3 regions of the Amycolatopsis sp. N2S4-7 genome follow, and region 2 is predicted to be linked to each of the others. Evidence: riboswitches for the same ligand, from Rfam matches in the RefSeq annotation. Region 2 holds a riboswitch; each other region holds the start of a gene.
What was found. Region 2 has a riboswitch for S-adenosylmethionine ahead of ACH54P_RS35470 (methionine ABC transporter ATP-binding protein). Riboswitches for the same ligand answer to the same signal wherever they lie in the genome.
Positions count from the first base shown of each region.

Region 1 (4,818 bases), 2.0 Mb from region 2:
AGAAGAAGCCGGTGGTGGCGTCGTCGGGGGCCTTCGCGAGGGCCACCATCGCCAGCTGGGCGAACCCCAGCGCCGCCAGCGGGAACCAGTACCGCCGTGAATTCCCCATCACCGCAGGGTATCGGGTGCCCGGCGCACGAGGGCCACGAAGGCGGCGGCGAGCAGGACGATCGCCGACAGCAGCGCGCCCACGAGGTCCGCCGAGAGCACGACCGCGAGCACGGCGAACCCGGCCGCGGTGAGCAGCACGAGCACACTGCGTTCGTACGCGGCGAGGACCAGCAGGCCGAGCGTGGCCAGCAGCGGGCCGCGCAGCCCGTCCCCGAGCCGGAACTGCCAGGACCCGACCAGGTCGAGCAGCGGCACGGCGAGCAGCGCGGCGACCGTGCCGAGGACGAACCGCCCCGTGCGGACGGGCCGCAGGGCGAGCGCGTACCAGACCGCCGTACCCCCGACCACCACGCCGAGCGTGACGAGCCAGACCGGCCCGGCGGGCAGCCCCGCGCCCGGCGCGTAGTAGGTGTCCTGCGTGAGCCACTGCGGGTAGCCCGTGCCACCGACGCTGCCGGAGCCGAGGGACTGGTGCACGGGCCCGGTCAGGATGTTCACCGACTCGCTCGCGGCCGGGCTCCGGCGCGAAAGCAGCAGCACCGCCGCCATGCCGATCTGCGCGAACCCCAGCAGTGCCAGCGGAAACCAGAAACGCGGCCCTCTCCCCATCCGCTCAGGCTAGCGCCCCCGGCAGAACGGGGGAGCTCCCGCGGATCGCCCACCGGCGCCCAGCGGCCGTCCGCTTTCGCGTACTCCCAGCGGGCCCCGCGCGCGACGATCTGGCGCAGGGCCAGCACCACGCGGTCGACGTGCTCTTCGGTGCTGCCCAGGCCGAGGCTGACGCGGACGGCCTGCTGCCCGTCGCCGCCGGTGACGCCGATCAGCCGCCGGGCCGCGATGTGGGCGCAGAAGGCGCCGTCGCGCACGCCGATGCCGTACTCGGCCGACAGGACCGCGGCGAGCCAGCCGGGGTCGAAGCCGTCGACGACGAAGCTGACCGTGCCGACGCGGTCGACCGGCGCGTCGAACAGCCGCAGCTCGGCGCAGCCCGGGATGCCCTCGAGACCCTTGCGCAGCCGGGCGAGCAGCGCCTGCTCGTGGTTTTCGATCGCGGCCCAGTTCCCGCTGAGGGTTTCGCAGGCGACGCCGAGCGCGTACACGCCGACGGTGTTGGGCGAACCGGCTTCGTGCCGCTCCGGCCCGGTGTTCCAGACGACCGCGTCCTCGGTGACGAGCTTGGTCGCGCCGCCACCGGCGAGGTACGGCCGGGCGGCGCGCAGCCAGTCGGCGCGGCCGATCAGCGCGCCCGCACCGAAGGGCGCGTACAGCTTGTGACCGGACACCGCGACGTAGTCGACGTCCAGCTCCCTGATCGAGATGCGGCGGTGGGGGGCCAGCTGGGCGGCGTCGAGCGCGATGCGGGCGCCGTGCCGGCGCGCCACGGCCGCGATCTCCGCCACCGGCAGCAGCTCACCGGTCACATTGGACGCTCCGGTGACGACGACCAACCGCGGTCCCTGCGGGGAATCCGCGAGTGCTTCGTCCACAGCGGACACCGCGGCGAGGCGCGTGCGCGGGGTCGGGATCCGCCGGACGTTCGGGCCCTGCCACGGAAGCAGCGCGGCGTGGTGTTCGGTGTCGAACACGATCACCGTGGTGTGCCGCGGCAGGCTGCGGGCCAGCAGGTTGAAGGAATCGGTGGTGTTGCGGGTGAACACGACGGTGTCGGTCCGCCGCGCGCCGACGAACCGGCGCAGGACGTCGCGGGTGCGTTCGTAGAGCTTCGTCGAGACCTGCGACGCGAAACCCGCGCCGCGGTGGACGCTGGCGTACCACGGCAGGAACTCGTCGACGGCGCCGCGGACCGCGTCGAGGCACGGGGCACTCGCGGCGTGGTCGAGGTTGGCGTAGCCGATGTCCCCGCCGGTCACGAGCGGAACCCGCAGCGACGCCCCGGCGACGGCGGGAACGGCTTGGGGCGCAAGGGTTTCGACGGGCTGGGTGCGGTCGATGGCGAGAGTCATCGGGGTGCCTCCTCGGCGGTCCGGGGGACCCCGGCGAGGGGCCCGCGCTTGCCCGTCGCACGACGCGACCGGCCCGGTCTTCACCCGGGGCACCCCACCGCGGTAGGAGGGTTGCCGGCCAGCAAGCCGGGGCTTGACGCTGGCACTCATGACCTAGTCGGAAAGGTAACCGAAACCGCGCCCGGCGGCCAACCCCCGGCTCACATTCTGAGACGCCGCTCACAGGCGCCCGGGTTCAGAGCCGGGCGCGGAAGTTCCCCGGCAGCTGGGTGACGGCGTTGTCCGCGAGGTGCGTCGCGGTGCCTGCGTACTGCTCGGTTCCGGCGGTGAAGCGCCAGCCGCCCAGGGTCTTGCCGTCGACCGGCTCGCCGTAGGCCGCCGCGACCGTCGTCGAGACGGCGCCGAACGCGAGACCGTCCCAGTTACCCGCAGTTGCCGCCGTCGCGTCCGGCAGGGTCCAGAGGGTGAAGTGCACGTGGGCGCCGGTGCTGCTGCCGCCGCACGGCAGCGCGTTGCCGGTCGACCCGAGCACCGTCCCGGCCTCGACGTGCTCGCCGTCGGCGACCGCGATGCCCTCCAGGTGGTAGTACCCGGTCCGCCAGCCGCCGGCGTGGTCGACGGTCACCCAGTCGCCGCCGGAGCAGTGCTGCAGGTGGACGGTGCCGGCCAGCGCCGCGCGCACGGTGCGGTCGGCCGGGCTGAAGTCGATGGCGTTCTTCACGCGGGTGCTGCCGTCGTCGGAGTGGATGCCGGCCGAGTAGACCTGCTGGCCCGCCTCGAACGGCAGGGTCAGTGCCGGGAACGGCGCCACCTCGGCGGTCGCGGCCGGGGCGGCGAGCAGCCCGAGGGCCGCGGTGATCGCGGCGGTCAGGACCGCCGCACGCACGGGAAGGTTCGTCACCGTGTGTACTCCTTTGGCTCTACGCTCACCCATTCGAACTAACCGGATCGAGCGCACAGTAGGCCAAACGTTGGATCACTGGGAAGATCAAGTGAGATTTTTGTGAGCGAACTGCGCGTGGCGAGCGGCGGAACCCGTGCGGAAGGGGCATCACGCGTGATCAGACGGGCATCACGCGTGATGGGCGGGGCATCATCAGTGGTCCGATCGGTGCCGGCGCGGCCACGACCACGAACGGGTTACCGGCCGGACTCGCCCTTCCAGCGGGCCAGGCGCCCGGCCCGGTCGACGGCGCGGAGCCGGCGTTCGACGTCGTCGCGGACCCCGGTCGTCGTGACGACCAGCAGCTGGTCGTGCTCCTGCAGCCGGCTGGTCTTCTGCGGGGTGAAGCCCGCGCCGTCGCGCACGACCAGGCTGACCGTCGCGCCGACGGGCAGCCGCAGCTCGGACAGGTAGACGCCGTGCAGCCGCGACCCGGGCTGGATCCGGACCTGCAGCAGCTCGGCGCCCATTTCGTCCAGCGGCGCCGAGTCGACCTCGATCTCGTGCGCCTCGGACTTCTTGGCCAGCCCGAGCCGGCGCCCGAGCGGCCCGAGCGTCGCGCCCTGCACCAGCGTCAGCACGACGACCAGCACGAACACGGCGTCGACCAGCCGTTGCGCGCCGGGCAGCCCTTCCGAAAGCGGGATCATCGCGAGCACGATCGGCACCGCGCCGCGCAGCCCCGCCCACGACAGGAACGCCTGTTCCCGCCACGGCAGCCGGAACGGCAGCATCGACACCACGACGGAGATCGGCCGCGCCAGCAGCAGCACGACGGCGCCCGCGACCAGGCCCGGCACCACCGCGTCGAGCAGACGCCCCGGGGAGGCGAACAGCCCGAGCAGCACGAACAGCCCGATCTGGGCCAGCCAGCCCAGCCCTTCGGCGAACGACAGCGTGTCCGAACGGTGCGGCAGCCGCGCGTTGCCGAGCACCAGCGCGGCGACGTAGGTGGCGAGCAGCCCGGACGCGTGCAGCAGCTGCCCGGACGAGTACGCCACGACGCACACCGCGACCGTGGCGAGCGGGTAGAGCCCGGTCGCCGGCAACGCGGCCCGGCGCAGCGCGAACCCGCCGAGCCAGCCGAAGGCGAGCCCGATCACCAGGCCCGCGGTGAGCTCGTAGACCACCAGCAGCGGCAGCGTCCAGTCCACAGTGGTGCCCGCGGCCAGCACCACGACGGCGATGTAGGCCGGCGCGTCGTTGATGCCGGACTCCAGCTCCAGCGCGCCGACGAGCCGTTTGCCGATCCCCGCCGTGCGCAGCACGGAGAACACCGCCGCCGCGTCGGTCGACGCGAGCACCGCGCCCCACAGCAGGGAAAGCCGCCAGTCGAGGCCCAGCAGCCAGTGCAGGGCGGCGCCGGTGACCGCGATGCTCACCACGACGGCCACTGTGGACAGTGCGATGCCGATGCCCAGCGAGGGTTTGACCGCCGACCACCGCGTCGTCAGCCCGCCTTCGGCGAGGATCATGACGAGCGCGGCGAGACCGAGCGACTGCGTCAGCTCGGGGTTGTCGAAGCGGATGCCGAAGCCGGCCTCCCCCAGCAGCACGCCGATCCCGAGGTACAGCAGCAGCGACGGCAGGCCGAGCCGGATCGACACGCGCACGGCGAGCACGGAGGCGAGCAGCACGACGCCGCCGACGCCGAGCAGCACGGGAAGCTGGTCCATGCCGCCTCCCTCCCGAGTGCCGTGGGGCCCTCAGAATAGTGAGGCGACCGGGTTAACTCGTTCGTGTACCGCTGCCCCGGGCCGGCCACCCGGTGTGTTAAGGCCCGACGGCACCGAGCGCGTC
Region 1 is NZ_CP172299.1:9,470,314-9,475,131, reverse strand. It holds gene ACH54P_RS44690 (hypothetical protein) at 1-109, opposite strand, end outside; gene ACH54P_RS44685 (hypothetical protein) at 109-660, opposite strand; gene ACH54P_RS44680 (aminotransferase class V-fold PLP-dependent enzyme) at 606-2,075, opposite strand; SAM riboswitch class IV at 2,115-2,229, opposite strand; gene ACH54P_RS44675 (M23 family metallopeptidase) at 2,311-2,976, opposite strand; gene ACH54P_RS44670 (potassium/proton antiporter) at 3,216-4,694, opposite strand; gene ACH54P_RS44665 (ArsR/SmtB family transcription factor) at 4,792-4,818, opposite strand, start outside.
Region 1: it holds a riboswitch for S-adenosylmethionine, as region 2 does, so the genes downstream of both, ACH54P_RS44680 (aminotransferase class V-fold PLP-dependent enzyme) here and ACH54P_RS35470 (methionine ABC transporter ATP-binding protein) in region 2, are expected to answer to the same signal.

Region 2 (4,818 bases):
GCAGGCGCGGCACCCGCACCCGTTGCTGCCGCTGCCGGTCGTGACCGACCGCGCCCGCGCCGTCGCGTACCTGACGGTCGGTACCGCGTCGTTCGGCGCGTTCGGGATGTTCCTGTTCCTGACCTACCAGCTGCAGGTGGTGATGGGCTACGGCGCGCTCGCCGCGGCGCTGGCGTTCCTGCCGACGCTGGGCGCGAACCTCTTCGCCTCGACGCAGCTGTCCGGACGGCTGCTGGCCCGGTTCGGCCCGCGCCCGCTGCTCGCGGGCGGGTTGGCCGTGCTCGCCGGCGGGTTGCTGCTCGCCACCCGGCTGACGCCGGACGCGTCGTACGTCCCGGTCGTCCTGCCGATGCAGCTGCTGCTCGGCCTCGGCGCCGGCCTGTGCATGCCGGTGGTGCTGAACGTCGCGACCCGGGACGTCGGCGCGCGGGACGCGGGCGCGGCGTCGGCGTTCGTGACGACGTCGCAGCAGGTGGGGGCGTCATTGGGGACGGCGACGCTGAACACGATCGCCACCGCCGCGGCGGCCGGGCTGACCACCTCGACGGCGATCGTCCACGGCTACACGACGGCCGCGGCCTGGGCGGCCGGGATCGTCGGCGCCGCCGCGCTCACGGCGTTGCTGGTCCTGCCCCGCGGTACCCGCTGAAAGCCGTGAAGGCCACCTCGGGGGATTCCCGAGGTGGCCTTCACGGACTTGCTGCTCAGGCGGCGGCGATGCCCTGCGGGCCGCGCGCGGTGTGCGTCACGTGGCCGCCGCGCTCGGCGACCCACGCCAGCGCCGCGTCGGCGCGCTCGCCGCGGACGCCAAGGCGGAACCGGCCGACCGGGGTGTCGCCGATCCGGGTCAGGCCGCCGCCGATGGTGGCGAACTCGACGTCGAAGCGGCCCGCGGCCTCGGGCAGCAGCGCGCCGACCGACGCGAAGCCGACCAGCACGACGTCGACCGAGCGGTCGTAGCGCGCCGCCTGCGAGCGGGACGTCTCGATGGCCGGCAGCAGCGCCCGGGCGGTGCGGCTGGCCGGGTCGGAGATCAGGTCGAGGACCGTGCCGCGCTCGACGACCGTGCCGTCCTCGAGCACCGCGACGTCGTCGCAGACCCGGCGGACCACGCCCGCGTCCGGCGTCGTGAGCACGACGGTGACGCCCAGCTCGGAGCGGGCCCGGTCGAGGACGGTGAGCACCGCGCCGGCCTCCTCCGGGTCGATGCCGGCGGTCGGGTCGTCGGCGAGCAGCACCGCGGGGGCCGCGGCCAGCGCCTTCGCGACCGCGACGCGGCGGAGCTGACCGGCGGACAGCTCGCCGGGGCGCTGCGCGGCGCGCGGCGTCAGGCCGACGAGGTCGAGCAGCGAGCCGACCCGGCTGCGGCGCTGCGGGCCGTCGACGCCGAGCTGCTCGAGCGGGGAAGCGATGTTGCCGGCGATGGTGCGCTCGGCGATCAGCTCCGGCTTCGTCGAGACGACACCCAGCTGGCGGCGGATCTCGCGCAGGCGGCGGCCGTCGAGGGTGCCGGTGTTGAGGCCGTCGAGCCGGACGACCCCGCGGTCGGGCCGCTCCTGCAGCGCGATGCACCGGGCGAGGACGGACTTGCCGGAACCGGCGGGGCCGACCACGCCGAACAGCGAGCCGGCCTGGACGTCGACACTCACGTCGCGCAGCGCGACGACCGGATTTCCGTTGAGGGCAAAGGACTTGGACAGGTTTTCGACGGTGATCACGAAGGCTCCAGAAAACGGGGTGCGCGCGGATGGCGGCACCCGGCCGCAAGCGAATTCCGTCCTTTATGGACGGTGCATGAAGAAGAGGTGGACCGGCTGGCTAGCTCAGTTGGAGCGCCGACATGCGGTCACGGAGCGGCGGCCTTCGTCGACGACGCGACGCCTGGTCAGGAGCAGGGGGCGAGCTACCCTCTTCATCGGAAACGGCCTCCATCGGTCCTGGCGGTAGCACCTGCCCTGTGGAGGGTGGTTGCTGCGACTTCGGCGAGCCAGGTCTCTCAGTCGCTCGGGATGGACGTACTGAGTAAAACCGATCCCGAGGAGCGAAAGCAAGCGTGTTGGCCCAGATCACACGTCTGGAGGTGTCCGAATCGCGGGATCACCCGCGGGGAGGGCGTATTTTCACCGCCTCCACTGTGGAACTAGCGCGTGGCGGCGAGTCTCGCGAAGGCGTGCACGTCGAGCTGCTCGCCGCGGGTCCTGGGGTCGATCCCGGCGGCCGTGAGCAGCTCCCCGGCGCGTTCGGCCGAGCCCGCCCAGCCGGCGAGCGCGGCGCGGAGCGTCTTCCTGCGTTGTGAGAAAGCGGCGTCCACGAGGCCGAACAGCCTGTCCCGGTCTTCGGACGCGGGTACGTCGGCACGTTCGAAGGCGACGAGCGCGGAATCGACGTTCGGCACCGGCCAGAACACCGAGCGTGGCACCGTGGCGACCTTGCGTGCACTGCCGTACCAGGCCAGCTTGACGCTCGGCACGCCGTAGATCCGGCTGCCCGGGCCGGCGGCCATCCGGTCGGCGACCTCGGTCTGCACCATGACCAGGCCGCGCCGCAGCGACGGCAGCTCGGCCAGCAGGTGCAGCACCACCGGCACGGCGACGTTGTACGGGAGGTTGGCGACGAGGGCGGTCGGCTCGGCGGGCAGGTCCTTCGCGGTGACGCGCAGCGCGTCGGCCCCGACGACGGTCAGCCGCCCGGCGGCCTCGGCCCCCCGCTCGGCGACGGTCTTCGGCAGCCGTTCGGCGAGCACGGGGTCGATCTCGACGGCGACGACCCGAGCTTCGGTGGCGAGCAGCCCCAGCGTCAGCGACCCGAGCCCGGGCCCGACCTCGAGGACGACGTCGTCCCGGCCGACCTGGGCCAGTTCGACGATCCGGCGGACGGTGTTGGGATCGTGCACGAAGTTCTGGCCGAGCTTCTTGGTCGGCCGCACGTCGAGCTCGGCCGCCAGCCCGCGGATCTCGGCAGGTCCCAACAGTTCAACCACCGCACGAGCTTACCCAGGGGCATCACCCGTGCTTGGGCAGGCATCACGCGTGATCGAAGGGGCATCACGCGTGATTGGAGGGGCATCGGCGTGATGGCCCTCCAATCACCGGTGATGCCCTTCGGCACCCGCGTGCTGCCTTTTCGCGCACGCGAAAACGGCCCCCGCGGGAGGCGGGGGCCGTTTCGAAAAGCGGGTCAGGCCTTCTTGCCGCAGACCGGCCAGGCGCTGTAGCCGCCGCGGGCGTCGCGGACCTTCTCGGCGATCGCGATCTGCTGCTCACGCGAAGCCTGGTTCGGGAGGTTCGCGTACTGGTCGCCGCCGTAGGCGTCCCAGGTGCGCTTGTCGAACTGGAGGCCGCCGTAGTAGCCGTTGCCGGTGTTGATGGCCCAGTTGCCGCCCGACTCGCACTGCGCGATGCGGTCCCACGCGGAGCCGTCGCCGATGTCCGGGGTCGGGGCCTTCTTGCTGCCGACGTGGACGATCTTCGGCTTCGGCTGGGTGATGACCTCTTCGGAGACGCTCTCCCGGGAGACCTCTTTGCCGTTCTTCTGCGTGACCTTGTAGGTCACCATCTTCTCGCCGGGCGTGCCGGGGTCCTCGACCTCGGTCTTGCCCTTCTCGAGGTCCGGGTCGTCGACGCGCTGCTCGGGCGGGTCGATGGTCTCCTTCTGGACGACCGTCGAGACGCCGGTGCGGCTGATGTGCACCTCGGCGCCGTCGGTCAGCTTGACGTCCAGACCACCCTCGGCGGCGTCCTCCGGGCCCAGGGTGAGCTTGTACTCGCCCAGGAACTCCTTCGTGGTGACCGCGGTGGTGGTGACCTTCTTCGGCTCGTTCGCGCCGTCGTAGAGCGTGATGTGCTTGAGGGTCTTGATCTCGACGGTGGCGCCCTGCAGGGGCAGCTCGCCGTCCTTCGGCATCGACATCCACGTGCCGGACTGCTCGGCCTGGGCCATGCCGAGCTGGCTGAGGGCGTCGCCGAGGTGGGTCGCGCGGACCCAGGAGGTGTGCTCGGCACCGTCGACGATCAGCTTCAGCTGACGGCCGCGCTCGAGCTTGATGACCCCGCCGTCGCCGACCTCGGCCTGCGGGGAGGGCGAGAGCGAGTCGTGCGCACCGACGGACAGGCCCGCGTCCTCGAGCACCTCGCCGACGGTGTCGCCGAAGGAGTGCACGGTCTGCTGCTGGCCGTCGACGTCGACGGTGATGCTCTTGTTCATCGCCAGCGCGGCCGCGCCGCCGCCGGCGACGCTGATCATGACGCTGAGGACGGCGCCCTTGAGGAACCGGCGCTTCCAGACCTTGGTGGTCTGGCGGAGACCCTCGTCCAGAGCCGCACGACGCGCTTCGGGGGAAGCGGTGCGGTCCTCCTCGAGGCCGTCCGGGATGACGATCGGCGGCAGGTACGTCGTCTCGGCGTTGATGAGGCGGATCAGTTCGTCGACGTCGACGTCGATCTCGGCCATCATCGCGTCGGCGTCGGGGCCGAGCGCGGCGAGGATGTCCTGCTGCGTGATGTTCGGGTCGTCGGAGAAGTCGAGCTGGCCGTATGCGGTGTTCTCGAACTCGCGGTCGAGCACGGCCGCGGAGCGCGCTCCAGCCTGTCTGCTACCTGTCACCGGGTCGTTCCCTTTCCCAAGACATCGTTCGGGGCGACGTCTTTACGTCTGGGCCCGCAGCCGGCGCCATCGTCACGGTCCCGGCCGTACCTACCCGGTTCCGCTTCCCCGACGTGCACTGACGTGACTGTGGGCGTAACAGTCGGCAACTGCAGTCTGCAGTACCGACCGGCACGATCACGGGACAGTAACGGGTCCCGCCGGGTTGCGCAAACA
Region 2 is NZ_CP172299.1:7,455,037-7,459,854, reverse strand. It holds gene ACH54P_RS35475 (DHA2 family efflux MFS transporter permease subunit) at 1-649, shown strand, start outside; gene ACH54P_RS35470 (methionine ABC transporter ATP-binding protein) at 705-1,718, opposite strand; SAM riboswitch class I at 1,926-2,016, opposite strand; gene rsmA (16S rRNA (adenine(1518)-N(6)/adenine(1519)-N(6))-dimethyltransferase RsmA) at 2,141-2,980, opposite strand; gene ACH54P_RS35460 (resuscitation-promoting factor) at 3,178-4,602, opposite strand.

Region 3 (4,818 bases), 1.7 Mb from region 2:
CCCGGAGGAGATCCGCTTGGCGGCGAGGTTCCACGCGGCGTGCACGACGGCGGCGACGAGGACGAGGGAGAGGGCGGTGGCGTTCATGGGACCCCTTACGGGTTTTCGCACGCGCGAAAACCGGGTCCTCCAGGCTTTTGCCCCGTCAGATGAACGGCAGGCCGTCCGGACCCGCCGATGGTGCCGCTCGGACCAGACCCACCGGTCCTGGTTGTCGTCGTACGGGCCGCGCGGACCGGCGGCGGAACCCTAGGCACTACCGCGGTCCACGGTACTCCCGGCTCCGGACGCCCGCGGCCCGGCTGTTAAAGTGGTCGCTCGCTGCCCGTGCGGCATTCCGTCATGGAGGAAACCCGCTTCCGCGGGGCCACTTCAGCGCGGCGGCGATCTCACCGAGTGAAACAGGAGTTGCCCTATGGCCAACATCAAGTCGCAGATCAAGCGCATCACGACGAACGAGAAGGCGCGTCAGCGCAACCAGGCGATCCGGTCCTCGGTGAAGACCGCGATCCGCAAGGTCCGCGAAGCCGCCGAGGCCGGCGACAAGGCCAAGGCCGTCGAGCTGCAGCGCGACGCCGCCCAGAAGCTGGACAAGGCCGTCTCGAAGGGCGTCATCCACGCCAACCAGGCCGCCAACAAGAAGTCGGCGCTCGCGAAGCGCGTCAACGCGCTCTGAGCTGATTGATTTCTGAGAAAGCCCCGGCTTCGGCCGGGGCTTTCTTCATGTTTGCGGGGTGGCGCAGACCGGCTGGGAGCGGCCCGCCGAGGCTCAGCGGGCCGCCAGCGATGGCCTCGCGCTCGCCGCGCCCGGCGGCAGCGGCGAGCTGAGGGAAGTTCTCCGGCCCGACGCGAAGGCCTCGCGGCTTGCTGGGCCCGGAGACCCGCGGTGAGCTGCAGCAGGCGCTCAGCCTGACATCAGCCGAGGCTTCGCGAGCCGTCGGTCAGCGGTCGCCCTTGGCGGCTGCCACCTGGAGGACCGCTCGCTCCAAGGCGTAGTTGGGGTCGGCCGCCACGCCCTTGACCTCGGCGTTCAACCTCGCCACCACGCGCATCGCCGTGGCCAGGCCGTCCTGGTTCCAGCCGCGCGACTGGCCCTGGGCCTTGCGGACCTTCCACGGCGGCATGCCCAGCTCGCCGGCCAGCTGATTCGGGTTGCCGCGGCCCGCTCCGGAGACCCGGGCGATCGTGCGGACCGCGTCGGCCAGGGCGTCGGCCACCAGAACGTGCGGGACGCCCAGCTGCATCGCCCAGCGCAGCGACTCCAGCGCCGCCGCGCGGTCGCCGCTGACCGCCTTCTCCGCGACCGCGAACCCCGTCACGTCGGCGCGGCCGCGGTGGTAGCGGTGGACCGCTTCGGCGTCGATGGTGCCGCCCGTGTCCGCGACCAGCTGCGTCGCCGCCGAAGAGAGTTCCCGCAGGTCGGAGCCCACGGCGTCGATCAGCGCGGCGACCCCGGCCGGGTCGATCTTGCCGCCCACCCGGCGCACCTCGTGCCGCACGAACTGCTCCCGCTCGGCGGGCTTGGTCAGCTTCGGGCACTCCGTCACCTCGGCGCCGGCCTTCTTCAGCGCCGCCGGGAGGGACTTGCCCGCCTTGCTGCGGCCGCCGCCGGTGTGCACCACGACGAGGACGATCCCGTCCGCGGGGTCCTTCAGATAGGCCGCCACGGCGTCGGCCAGTTCCTGCGAGATGTCCTGCGCCGCTTCGAGGACGATCACGCGGCCCTCGCTGAACAGCGACGGGCTGACCAGTTCGGCCAGCTCGGGCGCTGTGAGATCCGACACCCGCGCCCGGGTCAGCTCGGCCGTCGCGTCCATCGCGCGGGCGGCGGCCAGCGTCTCGCGGACGGCCCGCTCGATCAGCAGTTCTTCCTCGCCCAGCACCAGGTGCAGCGGGGCCGGGGCGGTGGCTTGCGCGGTCACCGGTGAATCCTCTCACTTGCTCAGTCGTGCGCCCGCTCCGGTGATGTGGAGCGGACACCATGGCAAGGCTCGAGCGCCGTGTCGTACGGTGTAACCGAGGCGGCCCGCCCCGGATCATCCGGCGTGCGCGCACCGACAACTGAATACCGCTCATCCAGAGGGGCAGAGGGAACGGCCCGACGAAGCCCCGGCAACCGGCGTACAGCCCGTCATCCCGCGATCGCGGGGTAGCTGACGACCACGGTGCCAATTCCGGCCCGCTCCGGCGGGGCAGATGAGGAAAGGAACCTCGCGATGACCGCAACCCTCGGCACGACCTCCACCACGAAGACCCCGGATCTCGGTCCCGCCGTCGAACTGGTGTCGAAGGAAGAGGGTCACCGGCAGCCGCTCGCCCCCGAGTTCGTCTCCGCGGAGGACTTCTCGCCGCTCGAGGTCGCCTACGACTTCGGCCGCGTCCGCCGCGAAGACATCGAGGCCGGCCCGAAGAACATCTGGCGCTACAAGAAGCTCCTCCCGGTCCCGTCCAACGTCGAAGAGATCCCCAACACCGAGCCCGGCGCGACCCGGCTGGTCCGCGCCGACCGCCTCGCCAAGGAGCTCGGCCTCAAGCGCGTGTGGGTCAAGGACGACACCGGCAACCCGACGCACTCCTTCAAGGACCGCGTCGTCGCCGTCGCGCTGGCCGCGGCCCGCGAGTTCGGGTTCGAGGTGCTCGCCTGTCCGTCGACCGGCAACCTGGCCAACGCGACGGCCGCCGCCGCGGCCCGCGCCGGCTGGCGGTCGGTCGTGCTGATCCCGAAGACCCTCGAGCGCGCCAAGATCCTCACCACCGCGGTGTACGACGGCGACCTCATCGCCATCGACGGCAACTACGACGACGTCAACCGCCTGGCCACCGAGCTGGCCGGCGAGCACCCGAAGTGGGCGTTCGTGAACGTGAACGTCCGGCCGTACTACTCGGAAGGCTCGAAGACGCTCGCCTTCGAGGTCGCCGAGCAGCTCGGCTGGCGCATCCCGCCGCAGATCGTCGTGCCGATCGCCTCCGGTTCGCAGCTCACCAAGGTGGACAAGGGTTTCCGCGAGCTGGGCCAGCTCGGTCTCGTGGAGGCCAGCCCGTACAAGGTGTTCGGCGCGCAGGCGACCGGCTGCTCGCCGGTGTCGGCCGCGTTCCGCGCCGGCCAGGACGTGGTCCAGCCGGTGAAGCCGGACACGATCGCCCGTTCGCTGGCGATCGGCAACCCGGCCGACGGCCCGTACGTGCTCGACATCGTCAACCGCACCGGCGGCGCGATCGAGGACGTCACCGACGAAGAGGTCGTCGAAGGCATCCGGCTGCTGGCCCGCACCGAGGGCATCTTCACCGAGACGGCCGGCGGGGTCACCGTCGCCACGGCGAAGAAGCTGGTCGAGACCGGCAAGCTGGACCCGGACGCCGAGACCGTGCTGCTGATCACCGGCGACGGCCTCAAGACCCTCGACGCGATCGAGAACCACGTCGGCCCCAAGGCGACCCTGCCGCCGTCGGCCGCCGCCGTGAACGAGGCACTCGGCTACTGATCTCCGCCCGAGCCGGGGCGGGCCACCCGGCCCCGCCCCGGCTCACCGGCGCGGCGGGCCGCGCGGCTCACCCCGGCGGACGATCGCCGTTCCGGCGACCACTGCGGTGTCGCCGTCCTGGTCGGTGCGGGTGACGAGCGCCCCGAGCGCGGCCAGGCTGTCCATTGTGGACCGGTTCGGGTGCCCGTAGGTGTTGCCCGCGCCCACGCTGACCAACGCCACCCGCGGCGCCACCGCCGCGAGGAACGCCGGCAGTGAGTAGCGACTGCCGTGGTGAGGGACCTTCAGCACCTCCGCTTCCAGGTTGCCGACGTCGGCCAGCAGATCGGCCTGCGCCGCCAGTTCGACGTCACCGGTCAGCAGCACGCGGCCGGCCGGGGTTTCCGCTCGCAGCACCACCGAACTGTTGTTGATCGTGGTGCCGTCCTGCTGCCCGGCCGAGCGGGCCGGTACGTACCGCGGGCCGAGCACGTCGAGTGAGAGCCCGGGCCACTCCAGGCGCTCCCCCGGGTTCAGTTCCACCAGCGGCACCGCCTGCCGGGCGGCCTCCGCCGCGACCTGCCGCCACGCCCACTCCGGCGCCCGCCCGGGCCCGACGGCGATCCCGCCGACCGCCCGGCCCTCGAAGACCGACGCGAGCCCGCCGATGTGGTCGGCGTGCAGGTGGCTCAGCACCACGAGCGGGATCCGGTCGACGGCCAGCCGGTGCAGGCACTCGTCGACCGGCCCCGGCTCGGGCCCGGTGTCCACGACGACGGCCCGTCCCGGCTCGGCGGTCGCCAGCACGACGGCGTCGCCCTGGCCGACGTCGCACTCCACCATCGCCCAGTTCCGCGGTGGCCACGCCGGCGCGAACACCCGGACCGGCACGAACACCAGCAGCGCGCCGACGACGAGCACCGCCATGAGCAGCCGCACCCGCCGGTGCCGGGCCGCCAGGACCAGCACCGCGAGGACGGCGGCCGCGAGCAGGCCGCCCGTCCAGCCGCCGGGCCAGGCGACGACCGCACCCGGGGCCCGCGCGCCGTGCCGGGCGACCGTGATCAGCCACCGCGCCTCCGGGCCGGCCAGGTGCACCAGGACCTTCCCGGCGCCCGGCCACCACGGGCCGGTGACCGTCGCCAGCACGCCGAGCACCGTCGCCGGCGCCACCACGGGTGCGGCGAGGACGTTGGTGAGCACCGAAACCAGGCTCACCGAGCCCGCCATGCCCGCGAGCACCGGCGTCGTCACCAGGAAGGCCGCCAGCGGGATCGCCAGCCCTTCGGCGACCCCGGGTGGGACGCCGCGGCGGACCATGGCTCCGGCCCAGCGGGGCGCGAGCAGGACCAGCCCG
Region 3 is NZ_CP172299.1:9,152,924-9,157,741, reverse strand. It holds gene ACH54P_RS43035 (DMT family transporter) at 1-87, opposite strand, end outside; gene rpsT (30S ribosomal protein S20) at 416-676, shown strand; gene holA (DNA polymerase III subunit delta) at 942-1,922, opposite strand; SAM riboswitch class I at 2,070-2,203, shown strand; gene thrC (threonine synthase) at 2,217-3,482, shown strand; gene ACH54P_RS43015 (ComEC/Rec2 family competence protein) at 3,525-4,818, opposite strand, start outside.
Region 3: it holds a riboswitch for S-adenosylmethionine, as region 2 does, so the genes downstream of both, thrC (threonine synthase) here and ACH54P_RS35470 (methionine ABC transporter ATP-binding protein) in region 2, are expected to answer to the same signal.